3 regions of the Alteromonas sp. RKMC-009 genome follow, and region 3 is predicted to be linked to each of the others. Evidence: predicted binding sites of a transcription regulator. Region 3 holds the regulator's gene; each other region holds the start of a gene.
What was found. Region 3 encodes sigma-54, which starts transcription at its own class of promoters, with help from an activator protein. Its sites were predicted from a motif close to GTTGGCACGNNNNTNGNNT; they were not measured.

Region 1 (7,808 bases), 1.6 Mb from region 3:
CACTGTCCCACAGATTGATCTGGCCATCGCCGTCGCCGTCAATCGCATAGTTCATATACGCTGAGGGCATAAATTGCGTATGGCCCATAGCGCCTGCCCAGGAACCTACCATTTTGGTCTGATCTAAAGATTCTCTTTCAAGAAGCTTAACCGCAGTGACTAATTCTTTGGAAAAATAGCTGCTACGTCTTTCATCACAGGCAAGAGTCGCCAGTGAATTCAGTACATTCATCTTACCTTTGTAACCACCAAAATTGGTTTCCAGCCCCCAAAATGCCACCAGATAATGGGCAGGCACACCGTATTTATGGCTTAAGCTATTTAACAGTTCTTTATGTTTAGCGTACATTTCCCGGCCTTTGCCGATGCGCCATGCCGTAACGCGTTTGCTGTAGTAGCCCGGAAAGGTTTGTACAAATTCAGGCTGGCTGCGGTCCAGCGAGATCACGCGGGGCTGATACTGAATGTTGGCGAACACGGCCTTTGCCGTTTCTTCTTTCACGCCTTGTTCTACGGCTTGCTGAGATAACTGTGTTTTACACTGTTCAAAATCTGTATTGGCATAAGCTGAAGAAGTCGCTGTCAGCAGTGACAGTATTGAAAAACCAAGCTTACGCGGCATCCATTTAGACATTGCATATTACCTTTGTTGATGAGGCGTTCATGCTACCTTATCTGAGCCCCCGGGGGCGAGGGAAACATGGGGGAAAATACGGCGCGCTCCGCCGGTGAGATCAGGAGCGCTGCAGGAAAGAGTTATTTGTCCGGGAGGGCTTATGCGTACTTGTGGATGAAATCAGTGATAACCGGGCGTACCGATTTACGGAACTTAGATCCACTGAAGATACCGTAATGACCGGCTCCCTGTTGTACGTGATGTTTACGCATATTTTTCGGAATATTTTTACAAATATCCTGTGCAGCTTCTGTTTGTCCTAAGCCGCAAATATCGTCATCTGCACCCTCTACAGTAAGCAGGGCAGTATTGTCGATGGTTTCAAAATCTACAGGGTTACCCTGATAAGTAATCGCACCGCGGGCAATCTCGTTATTCTTGAATACCCGTTCAATGGTTTCAAGATAAAACTCGGCGGGCATATCCAGTACCGCCAGATATTCATCGTAAAAGGCGCGGAAACGATCAGCATCTTCTTCTTCACCAAATACCAGATTTTGGAAGAAGCTCTGATATTTTTTCATGTGAGTTTGCTGGTTCATACTGATAAAACCGCCCAGCTGCATGAAACCGGGATACACCTGACGACCTTCGCCCGGATAACCATAAGGTACCGACATAATCGCCACATTACGGAACCAGTTCATCGGATGTTCCTGAGCGAACTCGTTCACCCGTGTAGGATTCTTAGAGCAATCAATGGGGCCCGCCATGAGAGTGAGCGACTTGGGCACACAGGCATTTTTCTGTCCGGCCATCACTGCTGTGGCGATTAAAGCCTGAACAGTAGGCTGACATATCGCCATTAAGTGCGTGCCCGGCCCTAAGAACTCAAGAAACTCGATAAGGTAACCCACATAGCAATCAAAACTGAACGGACCGTCTTCCAGCGGTACTTCTCTGGCATCAGCCCAGTCAGTCACATAAATCTCGTGATCCGGAAGCAGCGCTTCCACCGTGCCTTTCAACAAGGTAGCAAAATGGCCGGATAAAGGCGCAACAAGCAAGACCTTATGATCATCTTTCACACCGATCCGGTTGAAATGAATGAGATCACAAAACGGCTTGCTCATTACGATTTCTTCTTTCACCTTGTGGCGTTTATCGTCGATTTTGATTTCGTCGATATTAAACCCCAGCTTCTCGTAGCGTTGTGTCAGCCGCATGGCAGTTTCCAGCGAAGCGCGGGTTATGCGGCCGGGTAAGGTATGTGCGAAAAGATTGGAAGGATGGTTCGCAATATCATTAAGCAGACTGAAACCCTCGTGCATAATGTATGCGCCGCGCGTCAAATAATCGTAAGCCTGATAATTCATTACGTCTCTCCTCAAATACTGGCTGGGGCTAAGACCTTTTGGGGGATGAAAAGGTTCACTTGATGTGGGGTAACCTGAGCGGCCTCTGAAGGCCGCTCAGGAGGGACTTATGCTTTTGCTGCGCTTTGGAATTTCGCAGTCATTTCGTCGCTTAAACCTTTGAACATCTCGCCAGCTTTCTGTTGTGCATCAGAAATTACTGCATATGAGCTTTTCGCTGCATCAGTAACAGTTTCCTGAATAGTTTCAACATATGCCTTGTTCATTTCAGCCAGACCAGACAGATCTTTCTGCTGAGAAGCTTTTTCAAAATAAGACATATTTTCAGATAACAGAGATGAATACAGGGCGTTCTGTTTTTCTGCCAGATCCTGCATTGTACTCATGTTCAATGTCGCAAGGTCAGTCATCGGCTTCATTGCGCTTTTCATTTGCTCGTTCATTTGCTCAAACATTACTTGTCTCCAGTTTCCGGGGTAAGTTAGCTAGTTGATTTAGTCGTTGTCGCAGTCTTCTTAGCAGTCGTGCGACGGGTACGTGTTGCTGGTTTCTTTGCTGCTGCGGCAGGTTTTGCCTCAGCAGTCGCTTCCTTTGCTTCTTCAGCAACGGCTTTTGTCTCTTCAGCGGCCTTCTCAACAGTTTCCTTTGTTGCTTCAGCCACTTTTTCTGCTGCCTTTACCGGCGCTTTCGCGGCTTCAGGCGCAGCTTTTTTCGGTGCGGCAGCTTTCGTGGTTTTCTTCACGGCTGCTGTCGCTTTTTCAACGGTTTCTTTGGTTTCTTCTGTGGCGGTGGCCAGACTAGCCGCCATCACTTCGGTCATTTCTTCACGCATGGCGTTAAGGGTGGAGTAGGTGTCTTTCGACGCACTGGTCATGCGTTCACGCACTGACTCAGCCAGTTCAGAATTCGCTGTCATTACACCTCTAAACTCTGTTTGTTTCGTTACCGCTTCAATGTAACGAACACTGTCGCTCAGCAAACCCGTAAATAACGTGGTTTGGTGTTGAGACAGACTTTCCAGCGTTTTTGTATTCACAGCAAACAGCGTATGTACCGGTTTAGTGGTACTTTTCAGCTGTTCTGAAAACTTGCCAAACATACTCTTCTCCCGACCAGTTGATGAAGTCCTTCTGCTGCGTTGCAGCAAGATTTGATTAGATATTAACCAGGGCATTTGAAGAGATCAACAAAAATGTTGCGGTGCAGCAAGAATGTTTAGACGATTATTTAATAAGCAAATAGCTTTTTATGCTGCTCTGCAGCATTGAAGAGGAAATGTGGCAGGTCTGTCTGTTTCGGGGCAGGTGTATTGCTCTCCTGCCAGTATGTGATACTTACTTCTGGTTCTTCTTCCAGGCATCCATATTTTGTTCGATGATTTTGTTAAACATACCGAACGGCGTGTTATCCATCATATTTTTCATCATACCCTGTACCTGATCCTGTTGCTCTATGAAGGTAACAAGAGATTGTTCAAGGTACTGTCGCAGAAAGTCCTGCATGTCAGTGTCGTAATAACGGATTAGTTGTTTGAGTAACGAATTCGTTAACAAAGACTGGTTTTCGTTGGCTTCGGATTCACTGATGATTTGTAGCAATAATGACTTGGTAATGTCATCTTCGCTTTTGGAGTCAATCACCTTAAATTCCTGACGTTCATTGATTAACGCCTTTATATAATCGAGGTTAACGTACTGACTCTGAGATGTGTCGTACAATCTGCGATTAGGATATTTTTTAATGATGATCATAATGTTACCTCCGGCGGTGCTGAATTGAGAGTAACGCACAAAATGCCGCTGCGGCAACCTAAAAGGTGTGAAAATAAGCGACACTCTGACCACCTTTTTCACTGATAGTAAAATCTGAATTTTGTTAACCTGCTGAAATTACTGGTTAAATCGTGATTGGCATAGTTATCGCTGTATCACTGTTGAGAGCCTGAATAGCCGGATTATCTTTCTTTTAATCACATTCATTTGAAGATAACGCATTTCAGGCAATTCAAATGAAACCGGAGATTATTATGACTAAACTTGTCAAATCACTTGTGATGAGCCTCGCTGTTGCTTGCACGTTAAATTTCGCTGCACAGGCAGCTCAGGAAACCAAAGAGGCTGCCCCGTCAAGTGCGCCGATGACACAGTCGAAGGATTTCGATGATGCAACTCTTGAGAAATTTACTGTCGCGATGAATGCGGTCAGTGATGTTGCAGATAAATATCAGTCTGAACTGAAAGGTGATGAAACACCTGAGAAGATGCAGCAAATTCAGCAGGCTGCACAAACTGAAATGGTAACAGAAATTGAAAAAACCGGTCTTGAGGTGCAAACCTACACGACCATTGCACAACTGGTACAAACGGATGAAAAACTAAGATCCCGCGTACTGGACATCGCTAAAACACAAAACAGCGAATCGTAATACTGAATCCTCATGTAGACAGAAGCAAAGCGGGGCGTTGAACGCCCCCTTTTTTTGTCTGCCGGTTTATCCCAGCTGTTTTTTCACGTAACTGCCCGGGGCTGCTTCGATGGCCGGATATTTTTCACTTTCACCGGGCTGCGGGGCATTCACTTTTGTTTTTCGGTGACTCTGCAACCATGCATGCCAGTCTGGCCACCATGAGCCTTCCTGCTTCACAGCACCATCAAACCATTCGCTGGCACTTGCCGGCAGATTGTCGTTAATCCAGTGCGGATATTTCCCGGGATCTGGCGGGTTAATTACCCCTGCAAGGTGCCCCGACCCGGCGAGTACAAAGCGTGTATCGCCTGATACCAGCTGTGTCCCTTTGTAGGCGCCCTGCCATAGCACAATGTGGTCTGCCAGAGTAGTCAGGAAATACACCGGCACATCAATATTTCCAAGGTCGATGGGAATGCCGTCAATTTCTACTGCCCCCGGCACTTTCAGTTTATCTTCCCAGTACATGGTGCGGATGTATTGCTTAAAACAGGCCGCAGTGATGTTGGTGGCGTCGCTGTTCCAGAATAAAATATCAAAGGCGGCAGGGTCTTTGCCCTTGAGGTAGTTATTAATAAAATACGACCAGAAAAGGTTGTTTTCCCGCAGCAAACTAAAGCTCAGGCCCAGAATGCGGCCGTCGTAAATACCTTTGATGTCTGCGTTCTGCTCCATCACAGGTAATGCATCTTCGGTAAGGTAATTACCAATTTCGCCGGGTTCACTGAAGTCCAGTAAGGTGGTCAGTAAAGTGAGTGACTCAATGCGGGTGTCTTTTTTCGCACGCAGATAAGCCGTTGCTGTGCTAAGCAAAGTGCCGCCCACACAAAAGCCCACCATATTCACTTTCTTCTTACCGGTGATATCACAAACCACATCAAGGGCTTCCACCGGACCTTTCTTCATGTAATCGAAGAAATCCTGGTCCGCCAGTTTTGCATCCGGGTTGACCCAGGAAATCATAAACACCGAAAAACCGGCATCAAGCAGGCCTTTTACCACGGACTTTCGTTCGTCGAGATCAAGAATGTAGTATTTATTTATGAAAGGAGGCACAAACAGTATTGGCGTCGAAAAGGTTTTCTCATGCTTCGGCGTGTAATGAATTAACTGCATCAAATCGTTCTGATAAACGATCTGGCCTTCGGTGGTAGCCAGGTTGACACCTAACTCGAAGGCATCCATATCGGTCTGTGTGATTTTGAACGCTTCAAGAGGACTCTTTTCCAGATCCCGCATGAAATTCTCAATGCCTTTCACCATGTTCTGGCCTTTGGTTTTCAGAATTTCTTCGCACACTTCCGGGTTTGACAGTAAGTAATTGGTCGGTGATACCGAGTTGATATATTGACGGGTGTAGAATTTTACCTGTTCTTCCGACTTGGGATCTTTGAAATGCATGGATGAAATCATGCCCTGCAACATCTTGGAATTAATCAGGTAAGCCTGCTTCATGTAACTGAATATGGGATTGTCCTGCCAGTCTGTATGAGAAAAACGACGGTCGCCTTTCTCTTCCTGCATAACAGGATGGGCATTCTCTCCCAACATGGCCTTAGTCGCCTGCTGCCACAATTCAGTTTGTTGACGCATGAAATCCATTTGCGTCTGGATAAGCTTTGCCGAATCTACCTCTACCGTGTCGTTTGACAGCAGCGAACCTAACTTTTCCGGGTCGAACATAGCGGATGTCTCCTCACTGCTATTTTTCTTCGTCAGAATGTTATGAACCATGGCGTTAAACTGCTGTGCGTATTGATTCAATGTGTCCAGAATATGATCTTTGTCCTGCTCGTGCACAAAAAACCTCCGTGCTTATTTTTTGCTGGTTCCTGTGGTTGCCATGCTTTCCAGCATCTTTTGATAGAATGAGAATGCTTGCTGACTGCCGTCCAGGTAGGGCTTCAGCATGGACATCATGGCTTCCTGATTTCCGCTTTTGATTTGCTCGCTGAGTTGTGAGATGGTGGCCTCATGGAGTTTGCTCATATCCGGCCATCCCATGAGTTCTCTTGCTTCCTTGGGTGAAAGGTCGATATCGATGGAAATTTTCATGTTTCACTCCTTTCTGGCGCCTTCCGGGCCATCCGGATTGATTGTTCTGGCGTAATCATAAGATTACTGCAAGATGACAATGATTTGCACGGTTAGTTTCAGGCTGGAAATTCAGCCGCGAAAACCGCAAAATCCCCTTTGACGTTTTCTATATTGGCATGATAAGTGGCTAAAAAACAGACGAAAGTTAATAAACCAAAGAAAATTGGCAGCAAACCCCGCCGTCGCTGGCCCGGGCTGTTGTTCAAGTTATGTATTGTCGGGTTCGTGGTGCTGACAGGGTACATGGTGTATCTGGATGCCCAGATTAAGCACACCTTTACAGGCAATAAATGGGAAGTCCCGGCGCAAATATTTGCCCGGCCGCTGGTTTTATCTGAAGCGCTGGAAATCACGCCAAAAGAAGTGCTTGATGAACTGAAACTGCTTGGTTACCGGAAGGTCACCAATCCCGATAGTAGCGGAGAATATCGTTATACCGGCAATAAGCTGGTGGTTCAGCGACGGGCTTTCAGTTTTCCTGATGGCGATGAGCCTTTACGCCAGATCACCATTACCTGGCAGGGCAGTCGTATCAGCAGTATCCGGGATGACAGTGCCGGTATTTCACTGCCGAAAATTCGTCTGGAGCCCTGGCTTGTCACAAGAATGGTAAGTGGCAGCCGCGAAGACCGTATGCTGGTGAAGCTGAATGAAATTCCGCCTTTATTACCGAAAGCCCTGATCCTTGTCGAGGATAAAGATTTCTACAAGCACCACGGGGTCGCACCACTTTCTATTCTCCGCGCGCTGGTTGCTAACATTCAGGCAGGGAGAACCGTGCAGGGTGGCAGTACTTTAACGCAGCAGCTGGTGAAAAACCTGTACCTCACCAGAGAAAAAGCGCTGACGAGGAAAATAAAAGAAGCATTGATGGCACTCATCATCGATGCCCGTTACAGCAAAGATGAAATTTTACAGGCCTATCTGAACGAAGTTTTTCTGGGTCAGAACGGAGACATGGCTGTGCACGGGTTTGGCCTTGCCAGTTATTTCTATTTCGACCGGCCGGCCAATGAACTCAGCGTACCTGAAATCGCCACGCTGGTGGCCATGATAAAAGGGCCATCCTATTACAATCCGAGACGCTACGAAGAACGGGTTATTGAGCGGCGTAATCTGGTATTGCGCATTTTATTTGAAGCCAATGAACTCGACCGTAAGCAATACGAATTTGCTGTTAACTCTCCTGTAGGTCTGGCGTCCGGCGCGAGCTTAGCCAGCGGGAAACATCCTGCTTTTATGGATAAAGTGC
Region 2 (7,808 bases), 1.6 Mb from region 3:
GACGTTTTCCGGAAGGGTTAGGTATTGCACATTTCGACAGTCAGACGGGTGCACTAACCATTGCCGGGTGTCCTGACTCAATGAGTGTGCCGGCTATTCTTGATGTACTGCCGCCGCCGGCGCAGGATTGCTACGGTAAGCCTGTAGCGCCTCCGGACAAAGAAAAGAAAAGCTGGTGGGAACGTTTGTTTGGAAATTAAGGCTTTTTCTTAGCGAAAAAGCCCTGTAGTCAGAACTGGCAGCGACATACGGCTCAGTAAAAATCTGTCCCGCTACCAGTTCTGACTCAGGGAAGGCCCTACGGGAGCTCGTTGGGATTAGTGAAAGCGGTCTGCAATGTGTTGCACACCGCTGAATAACACTGCGCTGGCGAGATACGCGACAACCGGTCCCAGCGCAAGCAACAACAACGCACCTGATGTCATCATCATTACTCTCCTTTGATGTCTTCAGAAGACATCGCATCTTCCTGTTTAAGATCACGGATCTTGATGTCAGCAACCAGTGTTTCTTCAGCTTCTTCAGGTTCGGCCTGATACGTGGTGTTGGCCACTAGCTGAGTCACTTCAGACAGGATTTCTGTGCGCACGTTATCGATTTGTTGCTCAACCATCTCAGATAAATAGCCCTGAAGCTGGCTTTGCAATGATGTTTCAGCCATTGCCGGTACAGACAGAACAGAAGTAGCAACAAGTGCAAGTGCAGTGAATTGACGACGTAAAGTAAACATAATTTCTCCAAAGTTAAGGTTAATAAACTGCACTCTTACTGACTTCCCGGCAGTTAATTGTTAAGTCGCATTAACTTTAGCGATAGTTGTGCCAACACGAATAAAAATTTTAACGCGTTGATTTTGAATGATTTATTGTTTGGGTGTAGAAAAGCTTAGATAAGTGTAAATAGTATAAACACTAAGAATTAGCAATTTTGAAAACTCTATTTGGCGAATTTGACCAGGTATGATGTAAGGGGCTGACAGGTGAGTCAGCCCGCGATGATTTTGGTTATGGCCGGGGCGTAGTTTGCCGCCCAGACAACATCAGAACAGCTCAATGGGCGTCTTTCTTTTTAGAAAACAGTGAAACAATACCCACAATTACCGAACCGGCAATCAAACCAGCCACACCATCAGTGATAAGGGAGATGACAAAGCTGAGTTGCTCCACACTGTGATTAATGGATTCAGCGAAATGGTGCATAAACGGAATATTGTGAGTAAGGATGCCGCCGCCAACGAGGAACATAGCAATGGTGCCGACAAAAGCGAGGGTTTTCATCAACAGAGGCGCAGCAACGAGCAGGGCACGGCCAGTGACACGCTGAAAACCGTTGTAGCCGCCGGTGAGTGACTTTCTGAGCAGATACAGACCGACGTCGTCCATTTTCACAATGCCGGCAACCAGACCATACACACCGGCAGTGATCCCAACACTCAAGGCGCACAACACACCTACCTGAGTAACAAAATCAGCCTGCTGCACGCTACCCAGTGCAATGACGATAATCTCTGCGGACAAAATAAAGTCAGTCCGGATGGCGCCTTTAATCTTGTCTTTCTCAAGCGCCACAAGATCAATATTTTCCTGCGAGAGTTTTTCAATTCTGGCTTCACGCTCTGCTTCATCTTCTTTATGGAAAAGCCGGTGCAATACTTTTTCAGCCCCTTCGAAACATAGGTACAGACCACCAATGACCAGCATGACGGTGATCAGAACCGGAATAAAAGCAGAAATAAGCAGCGCTGCAGGTACCAGGAACACTTTGTTGAGCAGCGAGCCTTTTGCCACAGCCCAGACCACAGGCAGTTCTCTTTCGGCACGCACTCCCTGAACCTGGTTGGCATTTAATGCAAGATCATCACCCAGTACCCCGGCAGTTTTCTGCGCAGCCACTTTAGACATGGCGGAAATGTCATCCAGCAAAGTAGCGATATCATCAATCAGGGCGAGTAGGTTAGCGGCTGCCATAGGTTTTCCTCAATAAGAATCGGGGCATAGATTATCTGTAGAAGCCCTTATACGCAATACAGACTAATTTTGATTCTCTTCTTCTTTGACCCCTTTATTTATCCGCGCATCAATGAATTTCTCAAACCCTTTGCCCCTGTCTGAACAGGTCGCCCGTCCACCGGTAAAACGTGAAATAAATGCCAGGGTTTGGGTGGTTTTACTACTGCAATCCACTTCAACGGCAGGGGGCGGGGCAAGAGGATCTTCTTTTTCTGCGCCTTTGCGGGGATCGCTGATATCCGGTGACGTTTTTGCCCGCCTGAGTTCTTTGGCTACCTGCTCAGCATCCTGCTGTGTACTGGCAGCCTGTTGCCGGCTGAAAAAAGCATCCAGAGCACGGCGCGATGTTAATGACGGTCTGGTTGAAACCGTGCCTGAATCTGTTGGCGCAGCCGGCTGCGCAATAACAGAAGAGACAGGCGGTTGAACCGGCTCTGACGCTTCAGGCTGCACAGTTTGTTGCGGCAGCGGTTCTTTTACTGCCGGCGGTGTTTTGATGTCAGGCGGGGCTGCCTGTTCCGCAGTTGGTTTGGACTCCGGTGCGGCCGGTTCAGGTTCAGTCTTGTCGGGCACTGATGCTTCCGGAATGGTTTCCGGTAGTGTGTCCGGTTGCCGGACGGCCTGAGGTTGTGGCAGACGGATTAACGTCGCCGTGATGGGCTTACTGACCACGGGCTCCGGAATATTGCGCTTACTTTCCATCAGCGCCAGCGCGGCAAGCAATATAAGGTGAATAATAACAGACACGACAAAGACCCCGCTTTTTTTTCCCGGGCGGGGTGGATCAAATGTTGGCCTTTGAGGGGCAAAGAAAGCGGTGTCCGTGGTTTCCATACGCGACAGAAGACCGCTGAAATAAGATGAAGTTCCCGGTCTTTACACAAGCACGATTTTGGTTGCCCAATTGTGGTGCGTTATTTCACCTTCGCACGATCATGGTGCGTAATTTTTGAGCTCTTCATTCGTTTTAATGCATAAATATCTGTTTTTTATAGATTAAAATTTGTGGCATAGGACTTGGTTTACTTCAGCAACCCCCGCTAAAAGCGAAAACAAACAACCATTATTTGGGAGCAACACATGAAACTAGTCACAGCTATCATCAAGCCATTCAAGCTGGATGATGTTCGTGAAGCCATTTCAGAGATCGGTATTGACGGTCTTACCGTTACCGAAGTGAAAGGGTTTGGACGTCAAAAAGGACACACTGAATTATATCGCGGCGCCGAATATCAGGTGGATTTCTTACCAAAAGTAAAACTGGAAGTTGCTGTTCAGGCAGACCAGGTTGATCGTCTGGTAGAAGCCATCGTTGGCGCAGCAAAAACTGGCAAGATCGGTGACGGTAAAGTGTTCGTCTACGACCTTGAACATGCTGTTCGTATTCGTACCGGCGAAGCTGACGCAGACGCGCTGTAAAACAACACAATAAGAAATTGCGGAGAAAACAATGGAAATCACATTTGAACTCGGGTATGCATTAGATACCTTCTATTTCCTTATTTGCGGTGCGTTAGTCATGTGGATGGCTGCCGGCTTTGCCATGCTTGAGGCGGGTCTGGTTCGTGCTAAAAACACCACTGAAATTCTGACCAAGAACGTGGCGCTGTATGCCATTGCCTGTACCATGTATATGATCTGCGGTTACAGCATCATGTACGGCGGTGGTGACTTCACATTATTCCTTTCCGGTATTGTTGGTGACGGTGCAACAGGTGTTGCAGAAGAACCGGCTACCTACGCGCCTTCAGCTGATTTCTTCTTCCAGGTCGTATTCGTTGCCACTGCAATGTCTATCGTATCCGGTGCGGTTGCTGAGCGTATGAAACTGTGGGCCTTCCTGGCATTCGCAGTTGTGATGACTGGTTTCATCTATCCAATGGAAGGTGCATGGACATGGGGCGGTGAGTCTGTATTCGGTATGTACGTACTGGGCGACAACGGTTTCTCTGACTTTGCAGGTTCCGGTATTGTTCACATGGCAGGTGCTGCTGCTGCGTTAGCCGGTGTGCTGGTACTTGGTGCCCGTAAAGGTAAATACACTGCAGATGGCAAAGTAAATGCTATCCCTGGTGCTAACCTGCCTCTGGCGACTTTAGGTACATTCATTCTGTGGATGGGTTGGTTCGGCTTCAACGGTGGTTCTGTTCTGGCAACAGCGACTGTAGAAAGTGCTAACTCTGTTGCGGTTGTATTCATGAACACCAATGCCGCCGCTGCCGGTGGTGCAATTGCTGCTCTGCTGCTGGCTCGCGTAATGTTCGGTAAAGCTGACCTGACTATGGTTCTTAACGGTGCACTGGCTGGTCTGGTAGCTATTACTGCTGAACCTTCAACGCCAACGCCTCTGATGGCAACACTGTTCGGTGCTTTAGGTGGTCTGCTGGTTGTTCTGAGCATCGTGTTCCTGGACAAACTGAAAATCGATGATCCTGTAGGTGCTATCTCTGTTCACGGTGTAGTCGGTCTGTTAGGTCTGTTACTGGTGCCGGTAACTAACGAAGGTTCTACTTTCGGTGGTCAGCTGTTAGGTGCTGCTACAATCTTTGTATGGGTATTCGTAACCAGTCTGATTGTTTGGGTAATCCTGAAAGCTGTAATGGGCATCCGGGTTTCTGAAGAAGAAGAATTTGAAGGTGTTGACGTTGCTGAATGTGGTCTGGAAGCATATCCTGACTTTACTTCAGGTCGTTAATCTTCAACACGGAGACTTGATTGGGCAACCTATAACAAAAGCATAATGCTCAACTCACCAAAATTTGAACCCCGCATCTGCGGGGTTTTTTCTGTTTGATAGAAATAAATAATTAACATCTTTTAAAAAATAGATTAAGCACTTTTTACATGACGGGTGTAGTTATAGTGGATACTCAGTAAAGCTAAGGAGACCGTTATGAGCAAAAAAACAACTCTCACCACCAGCGCGGGCGCGCCCGTCGAATCTAACGAAACCAGCAAAACAGCGGGCGCAAGAGGTCCGGTTCTGCTGACAGATTATCAGCTTGTTGAAAAGCTGGCACACCAGAACAGGGAGCGTATTCCTGAGCGTACGGTGCATGCCAAAGGCTGGGGTTTGCAGGGTACATTTACAGTGACCCACGACATTACCCGGTATACCTGTGCCGACCTGTTCTCTGAGATTGGCAAAAAGACCGACGTGCTGAGTCGCTGGTCTACCGTTGCGGGGGAATCAGGCGCTGCTGACACCGAGCGTGATGTACGCGGTTTCAGTCTTAAATTTTACACCGAAGAAGGTAACTGGGATATGGTGGGTAACAATACCCCTATCTTCTTTATCCGCGACGCGTTTAAGTTTCCGGATTTTATCCGTACTCAAAAGCGCCATCCGAAAACAAATCTTCGCAGCCCGGAAGCGATGTTTGATTTCTGGGCCGGACAACCTGAGTCTGTGCATCAGGTCACCATTCTGATGTCTGATCGTGGTATTCCTAAGAACCCTATGTACATGAACGGCTACGGCTCACACACTTTCAGTATGTGGAATGCCAAAGGCGAGCGTTTCTGGGTGAAATTCCACTTTAAAACACAGCAGGGGCATGAACATTACACCAATGATGAGGCTGAAGAGATCATAGGTAAAACCCGCGAGTCTTATCAGGAAGACTTAATCAATGCCATCGAAGACGGCAAATATCCTAAATGGACTCTGTACATTCAGGTCATGCCTGAAGAAGAGGCAGGGAAGCAGGCTTATAATCCTTTCGACCTCACCAAAGTGTGGCCTCATGGTGATTTCCCTCTGATTGAAGTGGGCGAACTGGAAATGCACACCGTGCCTGAAAACTACTTCCAGATGATTGAGAATGCAGCCTACAGCCCGTCAAACGTGGTGCCCGGTATCGGCTTCAGTCCTGACAAGATGCTGCAGGCCCGGGTGTTCTCATATGCAGATGCTCACCGTTATCGTTTGGGAACTCACTATGAAGCCTTACCGGCTAATGCGCCGAAGAAAGCGGAGTTGAACCATTATCATAAAGACGGTGCGATGCGCTTCTTTACCAATGATTTTGGTAATCCTGACGCCTATTACGAGCCAAACCAGCACAACGGTCCGGTGGCTCAAATTAAGAACCCGGAACCACCGCTGCGCATCGATGGCGATGCTGACCGCTACTATCAGGAAGAATCGGACATTGATTACGTGCAGCCACGAGCCCTTTATAACATGTTCTCTGACGAGCAGAAAGAAAGGTTGTACAAGAACTATGCTGCCGCGATAGGGCCATGTTCAAACGGCGTAAAAGAGCGCTGGTACGCTGTTCTTGAAAAAGTACATCCTGACTATGCTGCAGGTGTCCGAAAAGCAGTGGAAGCGCTGGATACCGACGTCAACGCTGTACCGATTACAGAAGATACTCCTCTGACGGATGAATAATTTATTCTATTCCGTAGTTGAATATTCCATAAATCATTGAGGTTTTTTCATCAATAGGGAGGCAACAGTATGTTGGCTCCCTGTTGAATATAATTACTTATCTAAGCTGATTGTCGGTAAGTATTTGCGTGTTCAGGACTCTTTGGTTCGTTCACCAGATAAGTTGACAATTCTTCGTCCGACAGAAGTTTAATTACCCGCATGCCGACTTTTTCGAAATCCTCGTTAATAAGCCCTAGCTTCACAAACTGAGTGAAAATCTCACTGGAGGGATATGCCCCCCACTTTTGGCGAAATACTTCGGCATTCGCGACGATGTCACATAAGTGATTGACTGGCGGATTGTAGTGAACATGAAATTGCTTATAAACGTGCCGACCAGTGTTTAACAGGTAGAGGCCCGCCTGGCTGCAACGGGTAGCGAAGTCCATGTCACCAATTCCAAAGCCGTTATAATCAAGATCAAAACCACCAACGCGTTCAAAATCGCGGCGGGTAATGCCGAAGATGGTAGTATCAAAACTGACGAAAGGGACTCTCTCCGGCGCAGTAATTTTGGGTGTTACCTGTTGCTGTAGGTAAACCTCTTCAATATCACTTACCTGCTCAGATAAATGAGTTACATTTGCAGTAACAACTTTGCCTGTGGAGAGCATTCCGGTCATTTCTTCCAGTAACGTCTCAGGACATATACAATCTACGTCGAGATAAATAAATTTGTCTGTCTTACAACTTTCAAAACCGCGATTACGGGCTTTCGGTATAGGCAAAGGTTCGCTGGCTGCAAACCGGTGAATTATTGGAAAAAAGTCACTGCAGATGAGAGAGTCATCGCTGGGAGGGGCCATCCAGACGATTACCATTTCCTGAGGTAAATATGAAGCTCTTTCAATACTTTTAATTAAGTTACTTAACTGTTCCTTGCGGCCTTTAACAATAGTCACAACACTAAATGGAGTTTTCATATCGCTGTCTCTTACTGTTAATCGAAATAAAAATTGAGGTAACGTTCCTGAATGCGAACGTTACCGCCATCGCCTTACCTTTCCCAGAATCTCAACGCACCCAGCGTCTTAACAAAATTAGCAGGCTTTTCCTTACCAAGATCGATCCACCCGTCATCCGTTGCATTTTTCAGACCACAAGCTTCAATTAAAGGATCAGCAGCGCCTGTATATGCAATAAATTTCATGTGTGCATGGGCGTCGGAAAGGAAATCGCGGGCTTCAGGCTTATTCACCAGCATCTCAACCGAATCTTTTGATGTAAGAATTGCAACGGCATCGTAAATCACCGATGGGCCGCCATCTATTTTTTGTTGGGCTTCTATCCAGTTTCCCGCACTACTTTTTGCACCACCGACTTTCATTGCTATTATTTCGTGCATAGCACCCTCTTTTTTC
Region 3 (7,808 bases):
ATTATTCAGGGTCAGGAAGATAAAGCCACGGCTATGGCTCAGTTGTGCGAAATGTTGAATCTGGCGCCATCAGAGGTCGCAGCTATCGGTGATGATATGCCGGATCTTGGCATGTACCGGTTTGCCGAAACAAAAATTGCGGTGAAAGATGCCCATCCGGCCGTTACCCGCGAAGCGAACTGGATCACCACAAAAAATGGTGGATTCGGGGCAGTACGGGAAGTCTGTGATGTAATTTTACAAGCGCTCGGTACGCTGGACACCATACACGGGGCCAGTGTATGAACCGTTTAGGGATCAGTATTTCTGCGCTGTTTGTTATGGCGCTGCTGATGTACCTTCCTGTATGGATGGCAGAAGAGCAGGCACCGGCGAAAAAAGCCGGTGCAGACGCCTTACGCCCTGCCTATAAAGCAAAGAATTTGACAACCACGCTGTACAACGAAGAAGGCAAACTCAACCACGAAGTCTTTGCCGCCTCTATGGAGCATTACGACCAACTAGGCTTTGTGTTATTCGACCAACCCAAATACACTGTCTATGTGAATGATGACGAGGCCCCATGGCAAGTTACCGCTGATGAAGGCACACTCTACAACGATGACCTGATCCAGCTGGAAGACAATGTGCTGATAAAAAGCCTGAACCCTGAAGAGTTTATCCAGACCATCACAACCAATTTTATTAAGGTGAATCTGGATGACAAAACCATGACTTCAGACCAGCCGGTAGATATACGCGGCGTACAGACCATCATTAAAAGTAACGGTTTCAATGCGAACCTGCGTACCCAACAATATGAGTTAATTGATCATGTGCAGACAATTTATTCCCCGGGCAGTTAGCCTTTTTGCAGTAATAACGCTGCTTGCTGTTGCCGGTGAGGCAATGGCCGGCTCCGGTGATTTTGAAAAGCCGATTACCGTGGATGCCAAGTCACAGTTTATCGACGGTAAGAAGAAAAAATCGGTTTTTAAAGACGATGTGAAAATCACCCAGGGTTCACTCATTATTGCCGCAGATGAAGTGGAAGCCATCGCCAGTGAAGGCGAAGGAAAAGAAATTTTTATCGCCCGCGGAAAACCAGCCAGTTATTCTCAAACCCTGGATGACGGTGCAAAGGTAAAAGCCAGCGCAAATGAAATTCGCTACGAAGTCGCCAAACAACTTATTTCCTTGCAAGGTGATGCGAAAATCCAGCAAGATACCAGCATGGTCCAGGGAGATAGCATCACCTATGACATGTCAAAAGAGCAACTTCTGGCAACCGGCGGTGAAAGTAACAGCAACGGCCGGGTAACCACGGTTTTCCGTCCTGACACAGTTAAAGAGTTGAAGGAAGAGAACAAGACTTCAGACAGCAACGAAAACGAGGGTAACTGAGTTACATGGCAACCCTGAGTGCGACTCATCTGGCAAAGTCGTATAAATCACGCCAGGTCGTCCGTGACGTTAGTTTATCGGTTTCTACCGGACAGATAGTAGGTCTGCTGGGTCCTAACGGTGCAGGTAAAACCACAACGTTTTACATGATTGTCGGTCTTGTGCCGCTGGATAAAGGCAAAATCCTCATAGATGAGCAGGAGCTGACTCACCAGCCAATGCACGAACGTGCCCGCCGGGGAATTGGTTATTTGCCCCAGGAGGCATCCATTTTCCGCAAGCTGACCGTACATGAAAACATCATGGCGATATTGCAGACGCGTAAAGACTTAAAAAGTCATCAACGTGAGCAGGAAGCGGATGCACTACTTGATGAATTTAATATTAACCATATACGTAATAGCACAGGTATGAGTTTGTCGGGTGGCGAACGCCGCCGGGTTGAAATTGCCCGCGCACTGGCAGCCAATCCGCAATTTATTTTGCTCGATGAACCCTTCGCCGGAGTTGACCCGATTTCGGTTAATGATATAAAGAAGATCATTCAGCACTTACGGGACAGAGGTATCGGTATCCTCATCACCGACCACAATGTCAGGGAAACCCTTGATGTGTGTGAAGAGGCCTATATCGTCAGTCATGGAGAACTGATTGCTCAGGGCACCGCAGAACAGGTATTAAGTAATCAAAAAGTTCGTGATGTATACCTTGGTGAGCAATTCAGGCTATAGTTAAGATATCGGGATGAGCATTTAGCGGAGATTTCGCCACCGGCACTCACACCGCTACAACCGGATGTCCTTTTTAGAGTTTATATAAGACGTAGATGAAACCATCTTTACAGTTAAAATTTAGCCAACAACTGACAATGACGCCTCAGCTTCAGCAGGCGATCAAGCTATTGCAGTTGTCTACGCTGGACTTACAACAAGAAATTCAGGAAGCCCTCGACTCTAATCCTTTGCTGGAAGTCGACGACAGCTCCGACAACGATGTAATTGAGAAAAATAACATCGATAATGATGACAGCATGCAAGAGTCTGCATCAGCCTCATCTTCTGACAGCATGGATACCGGGGAAGCACTGGAAAAGAATGATTTACCGGACGAGCTGCCCATCGACAGTACCTGGGATGAGTACATTTCTGCGTCTTCTGCACCCGCGCCCGGCCCTTCCGGTGGCGACGATGAACAAATCTTTCAGGGTGAAACCACCGAAAATATTCAGGACCATCTGCTGTGGCAAATGCGTCTGACACCTTTTTCTGATACAGACCGCGCCATTGCACTGGCGATCATCGATTCTATTGATGAGTCCGGCTATCTCACGGTTACCGTTGACGACATTCTGCAAAGCGTTAACAGTGAAGATATGGAAGAGCCCGTTGAAGAAGATGAGGTTGAGTGTGTACTTAAACGTATTCAGCTTTTTGATCCTCTCGGTTCCGGGTCCCGCACACCGCAGGAGTGCTTGTTAGTTCAGCTGGCACAATTTGCACCGGAAACACCGTGGCTGGAAGAAGCTAAACTGCTGCTCAGAGAGCATTCCGATCTGTTGGGCAGTAAAGACTACCGTACGTTAATGCGTAAAACCCGCCTGAAAGAAGATCAGTTGCGGGAAGCGATGCGTTTGCTGCAAACGCTTAATCCCCGTCCGGGCAGTGCATTAATTACGAAAGAACCCGAATATGTCATTCCGGATGTATCGGTTGCGAAGAAAAATGGCCGTTGGGTTGTAGAATTAAACCCCGACAGCCTGCCTAAGCTCAGTGTTAATCAGCAGTACGCTGCAATGAGCCGTAAAGCAAGAAACAGCAGCGATTCACAATTTATCCGCTCTCACATGCAAGAAGCTAAATGGTTCATTAAGAGCCTTGAGAGCCGGAACGATACGCTGCTGAAAGTAGCAAATTGTATTGTTCAGCAACAGATGGGCTTTTTTGAGCATGGCCCTGAAATGATGAAACCAATGGTGCTGAATGATGTCGCAGAAATGGTAGATATGCACGAATCTACTATTTCCAGGGTAACAACGCAGAAGTACATGCACACGCCCCGTGGTATTTTCGAGTTGAAGTATTTCTTCTCCAGCCACGTTGCCACTGAATCAGGTGGAGAGTGTTCATCGACAGCGATTCGCGCCCTGATTAAGAAGCTGGTTGCCGCTGAAAATCCAGGCAAGCCACTGAGTGACAGCAAGATTGCTTCGTTGTTGGCCGATCAAGGCATTATGGTTGCCCGGCGAACAATAGCAAAGTACCGGGAATCCTTGTCGATCCCGCCGTCTAACCAACGCAAAAGCCTTATCTAACTTAAGGCTGCTCAAAATAAGGAAGACGAAATATGCAAATCAACCTTTCTGGTCATCACATTGAGATCACTGATTCTTTGCGTAATTATGTCGATACTAAGTTCAGCAAACTGGAACGTCATTTTGACCACATATCAAATGTGCACGTTATTTTAAATGTTGAAAAGCTTAGCCAAAAAGCAGAAGCAACGGTTCATCTTAGCGGCGCGGAAGTCTTCGCCTCTTCCGAAAATCAGGACATGTATGCTGCCATTGACAGCATGGTCGATAAACTCGACAGGCAGGTCCTGAAACACAAGGAAAAGCTTAAAAAGCACTAATTGAATTCATGGATATACAAGCCATAGTCAGCCTGGACCGCACCGAGTGTGCGGTCCAGTGCAATAGCAAAAAACGCATTCTCGAAATCATCAGCGGGATTGCAGCTAAAAATAACCCCGATGTAGACGAAGCCACCGTGTTAAGTAGCCTGCTGGCCCGTGAGCGAATGGGCAGCACAGGTATAGGTAACGGCATTGCCCTCCCCCATGGTCGTCTGGCCGGACTGGAAAAAGTCATCGCCATTGTGGTTACCAGCACGCCCGCCATCGATTTTGATGCAATCGACAATAAACCTGTGGATATTTTCTTTACTCTGCTTGTCCCTCAGGAACAAACCGAAGGACATTTACAAACTCTGGCCATGGTTGCCGGGAAACTCAGCGATAAAGAAACCATAAAAACTATCCGCAAAGCTCAGACAAGTGATGATATTATTCGCGCATTACAGTAACTTAGTGTAATACGCACCGACAACACGTGACTTCAGGAGAAACGGCGTGAAGTTAATTATCATCAGCGGACGTTCAGGTTCAGGAAAATCAGTAGCACTTCGTGCCCTTGAGGATCTGGGGTATTACTGCGTCGATAATATTCCGGTTAATCTGCTACCAGCCCTGACACACACTGTCGCCGATGAATACGAGCAGGTAGCTGTGAGTATTGATGTCAGGAACTTGCCTAAAGAGCCTTCTGAGCTGGTTGAAATTCTCGACTACCTGCCTCAGTCATGGACTGTCACCATCGTATATATTGACGCAAGTGACGATATGCTGGTGCGCCGGTTCAGCGAAACCCGCCGGTTACACCCGCTGGCCAAACTGAATAAATCATTGTCTGATGCCATTCAGACAGAACGGGAATTACTGGCCCCCGTAGCAGAAAGAGCGGATTTGAATATTGATACCGACTCTCTGAGCATCCACCAGCTGGCAGAATTAATCCGCGAGCGTATCCTCGGTAAGAAAAGCTCACGACTTGTTCTGGTATTTGAATCATTCGGCTTTAAACACGGTATTCCCAAAGATGCAGACTATGTATTTGACGCCCGTTTTCTGCCAAACCCTCACTGGGAGCCGGATTTAAAACACCTGACAGGCCTGGATACACCGGTTCAGGTTTTCCTCAGTTCCCAGCCTATTGTGACTAAATTTATCTGGCAGATTCAGAACCTCATCACGACCTGGCTGCCGCACCTTGAACGGAATAACCGCAGTTATGTGACAGTCGCTATCGGATGTACCGGCGGACAGCACCGTTCAGTTTATGTAGCGGAATCACTGGCGAAAAACTTCCGGGAATCTCATCCTGATGTCCAGATCCGCCACAGGGAGCAAAGTAAATAATGCGCATAGAGAAATCTCTGACTATTGTTAATAAACTGGGCCTGCATGCCCGGGCTGCAACGCAGTTGGTGCAACTGGCGAATCAGTTCGATGCCGAAGTTATTTTACAAAAAGGCGATAAGCAGGCTAATGCCAATAGTGTACTGGGACTGATGATGATGGAAAGTCATCAGGGGGAACAGGTTACTGTGATCTCTGAAGGTCCTGATGCTGAAGCTGCAATGGATGCTGTTGAGGCATTAATTGCAGGCAGATTTAACGAAGATGAATAGCGCCGGCACACCACTGAGTGTGTAGTGCCGGCGAAGGCTTAAAGGCAAACCCGTTGAAACGTTTCATCAGTTTAATCATCTTTTTGACAGCGATGGCTTATCAAAGCTCTGTATGGTGTGCTGAGCACAGAAAAAGTCTGACAACCGGTGGTACAGCCTGGCCTCCTTATCTGTACATAACAGACAATAATGAGCCGGCCGGTGAAGACTACCAATTGTTGAAGTCGGTTTTAGGCAAGCTGGATTATGCACTGGAAAGCCAGATCCTGCCTGAAAGACGGGTCACTCAGCAAATAGAACTGGGGCAAATTGATGTAGTTACAGGTGCAGCTTTCACACCGGCGAGAGCACTGAAAAACTATTTTTCTGTTCCTTACCGCAAAGAAACCATCAGCTTTGCCTTTCATCCTTCCCATCATAACGAATATGCCGGCAAATCTCTTGAAACCTTACTAAGGGAAGGCAAAACCCTGGCGTTAAATACCGGTGGGTGGTTCGGCGACTGGTTTAATGAAACAGTCACTGAGCAGTACAGCGCGCAGCTTATTCATCTGGATTCCGTTAAACGGCGGTTACAGTTTCTGAACAGAGGCCGTGTCGATTTGGTGCTGGACGATATCAGAGTGATTAGCTTTAATGCTGAACAGTTGCACCTCGAACTGGAAATCAGTAATAAGCCCGTTAACGTACAGGACGTCCACTTCATGTTCAGTAAACAATCTGTGGACCCGGGCTTCATAGATAAATTCAATCACGTCCTGTCTGACTATGTTAAAGACCCGGATCCTGCGATCTGAGCTTTCAACTTCACATCTTATTCCGCTGCCGCATTATCCCTGACATTTTTTTGCACCGTAGTCGCGGCAAACAAACTCAGTACAAAAGCCATCCCATAAAATCCTTTTTCACTCAGCAACAGGTTGGCGTTTACCAAACCAATGACTAACAGTGCAATAGCAGCACCAAGGCCAAACCAGCACAACATCAGGTATATTTTCGTTGTCTGTATGCCTTCCATTTTGTCCCGCACTGTTTTTTGTACAGACACGGCAGCAAACAGTCCAAAGAGAAATACAGCAAAGTAGTAGCCTTTTTCATTAAGTGGCATATCGGCATTCAGTAGTCCGGTGATGTAAGCAGCAAATCCTGTCAGCAGTGCAATAACAGAAGCAATAAAAAAGGCTTTCGTTGGTTTATTTGCGTTCATGATGATCTCCGTTTTATATCAGTGACTGGCATACAGCACGGTTTGATGTGCCACCAGTTGATTGTTTTCCAGATAATTAGCAATTGTGGTAAACGTAGCGGTTTGTATCGCGCCAGGATGGTCGCTTAACGACACACCGCTGCTCACCCAACTGCCTAACCGCAACTTCATTTTGTTAACCTTCACCGGCTGTGCTTTAAACCATGCCTGCGTATTGTTTTTAAGGCGATGACTGTCAGTGGTGTCGTAAATAGCAGCATTCAGCACATCAAGGGTGTACTCAGTGCAGTTTTGCTTTCCTTCCGTAAACGGACTCGCTATGACGGAATAGGCCGGTTCGTGAAGCAATTTCGCTTTGTCCTGCGCATACAGGGCAACAATTTTCTGCTGCACTTCCCAATCGGGAATAATTATGCCGGCTTTTAACTCCGTCGCTCCCCAAAAGAAATCCACCGGATAATCCGTTTTCAGTACGCTTGTACCCGGCTTATCTGCCAGCTGATATAAATTGTGTATTGCATACCCCTGCTCTACCGTGCCGTCATCCAGCGTAACATCGGAATACAGTGCAATTGCCGTATGGGTAAATGAAATACCTTCAGGCAAGTCTTCAGACGCCCGTCCAACCCGCGCAATGATCGCCGCATAGGCTCCCTGCTCAGCCAGATAATGCTCGGTTTGCTTTGCAAACTTTATAATCGCCTCCGGCGCATGCCGGCGGGGTGCTTCTTGCTGACTGCCGGCAAACACAGGCAACGCCAGACACGCAAGCATTGCTATCGCGGACCTCATTGAGTTTTCCCCTGTGTCACGATAGTCTGGTTTATCACCACGTTGGGGGCCGGGTCTGCAGTAATCACCCGTTTTGTCACCGGTAAAGGTTTATTGCTTTTCTCAATGCTATGGTGAACGGAGTGGGCTGAATCTGCCGCAATCACTGCCACTCCCACACTTAACACGACCGGTGCAAC

Region 1: DS731_RS19010 (DUF4168 domain-containing protein) is a predicted target of sigma-54. The motif match lies at 3,899-3,917, and genes of this name have one in related genera.
Region 2: glnK (P-II family nitrogen regulator) is a predicted target of sigma-54. The motif match lies at 3,014-3,032, and genes of this name have one in related genera.

Annotation. Positions count from the first base shown of each region.
Region 1 is NZ_CP031010.1:4,341,709-4,349,516, reverse strand. It holds gene DS731_RS19035 (lytic murein transglycosylase) at 1-634, opposite strand, end outside; gene DS731_RS19030 (polyhydroxyalkanoate depolymerase) at 775-1,992, opposite strand; gene DS731_RS19025 (phasin family protein) at 2,100-2,447, opposite strand; gene DS731_RS19020 (phasin family protein) at 2,474-3,091, opposite strand; gene phaR (polyhydroxyalkanoate synthesis repressor PhaR) at 3,327-3,743, opposite strand; gene DS731_RS19010 (DUF4168 domain-containing protein) at 4,019-4,417, shown strand; gene DS731_RS19005 (PHA/PHB synthase family protein) at 4,484-6,259, opposite strand; gene DS731_RS19000 (DUF6489 family protein) at 6,275-6,514, opposite strand; gene mrcB (penicillin-binding protein 1B) at 6,680-7,808, shown strand, end outside.
Region 2 is NZ_CP031010.1:4,332,899-4,340,706, reverse strand. It holds gene mrcB (penicillin-binding protein 1B) at 1-200, shown strand, start outside; gene DS731_RS18990 (hypothetical protein) at 431-730, opposite strand; gene DS731_RS18985 (DUF808 domain-containing protein) at 1,050-1,967, opposite strand; gene DS731_RS18980 (hypothetical protein) at 2,031-2,756, opposite strand; gene glnK (P-II family nitrogen regulator) at 3,090-3,428, shown strand; gene DS731_RS18970 (ammonium transporter) at 3,460-4,704, shown strand; gene DS731_RS18965 (catalase) at 4,903-6,405, shown strand; gene DS731_RS18960 (glycosyltransferase family 2 protein) at 6,507-7,370, opposite strand; gene DS731_RS18955 (catalase) at 7,445-7,808, opposite strand, start outside.
Region 3 is NZ_CP031010.1:998,806-1,006,613, reverse strand. It holds gene kdsC (3-deoxy-manno-octulosonate-8-phosphatase KdsC) at 1-285, shown strand, start outside; gene lptC (LPS export ABC transporter periplasmic protein LptC) at 282-845, shown strand; gene lptA (lipopolysaccharide transport periplasmic protein LptA) at 814-1,383, shown strand; gene lptB (LPS export ABC transporter ATP-binding protein) at 1,389-2,114, shown strand; gene DS731_RS04395 (RNA polymerase factor sigma-54) at 2,210-3,694, shown strand; gene hpf (ribosome hibernation promoting factor) at 3,727-4,014, shown strand; gene ptsN (PTS IIA-like nitrogen regulatory protein PtsN) at 4,023-4,466, shown strand; gene rapZ (RNase adapter RapZ) at 4,513-5,358, shown strand; gene DS731_RS04375 (HPr family phosphocarrier protein) at 5,358-5,630, shown strand; gene DS731_RS04370 (substrate-binding periplasmic protein) at 5,684-6,427, shown strand; gene yiaA (inner membrane protein YiaA) at 6,445-6,837, opposite strand; gene DS731_RS04360 (DUF2145 domain-containing protein) at 6,856-7,629, opposite strand; gene DS731_RS04355 (hypothetical protein) at 7,626-7,808, opposite strand, start outside.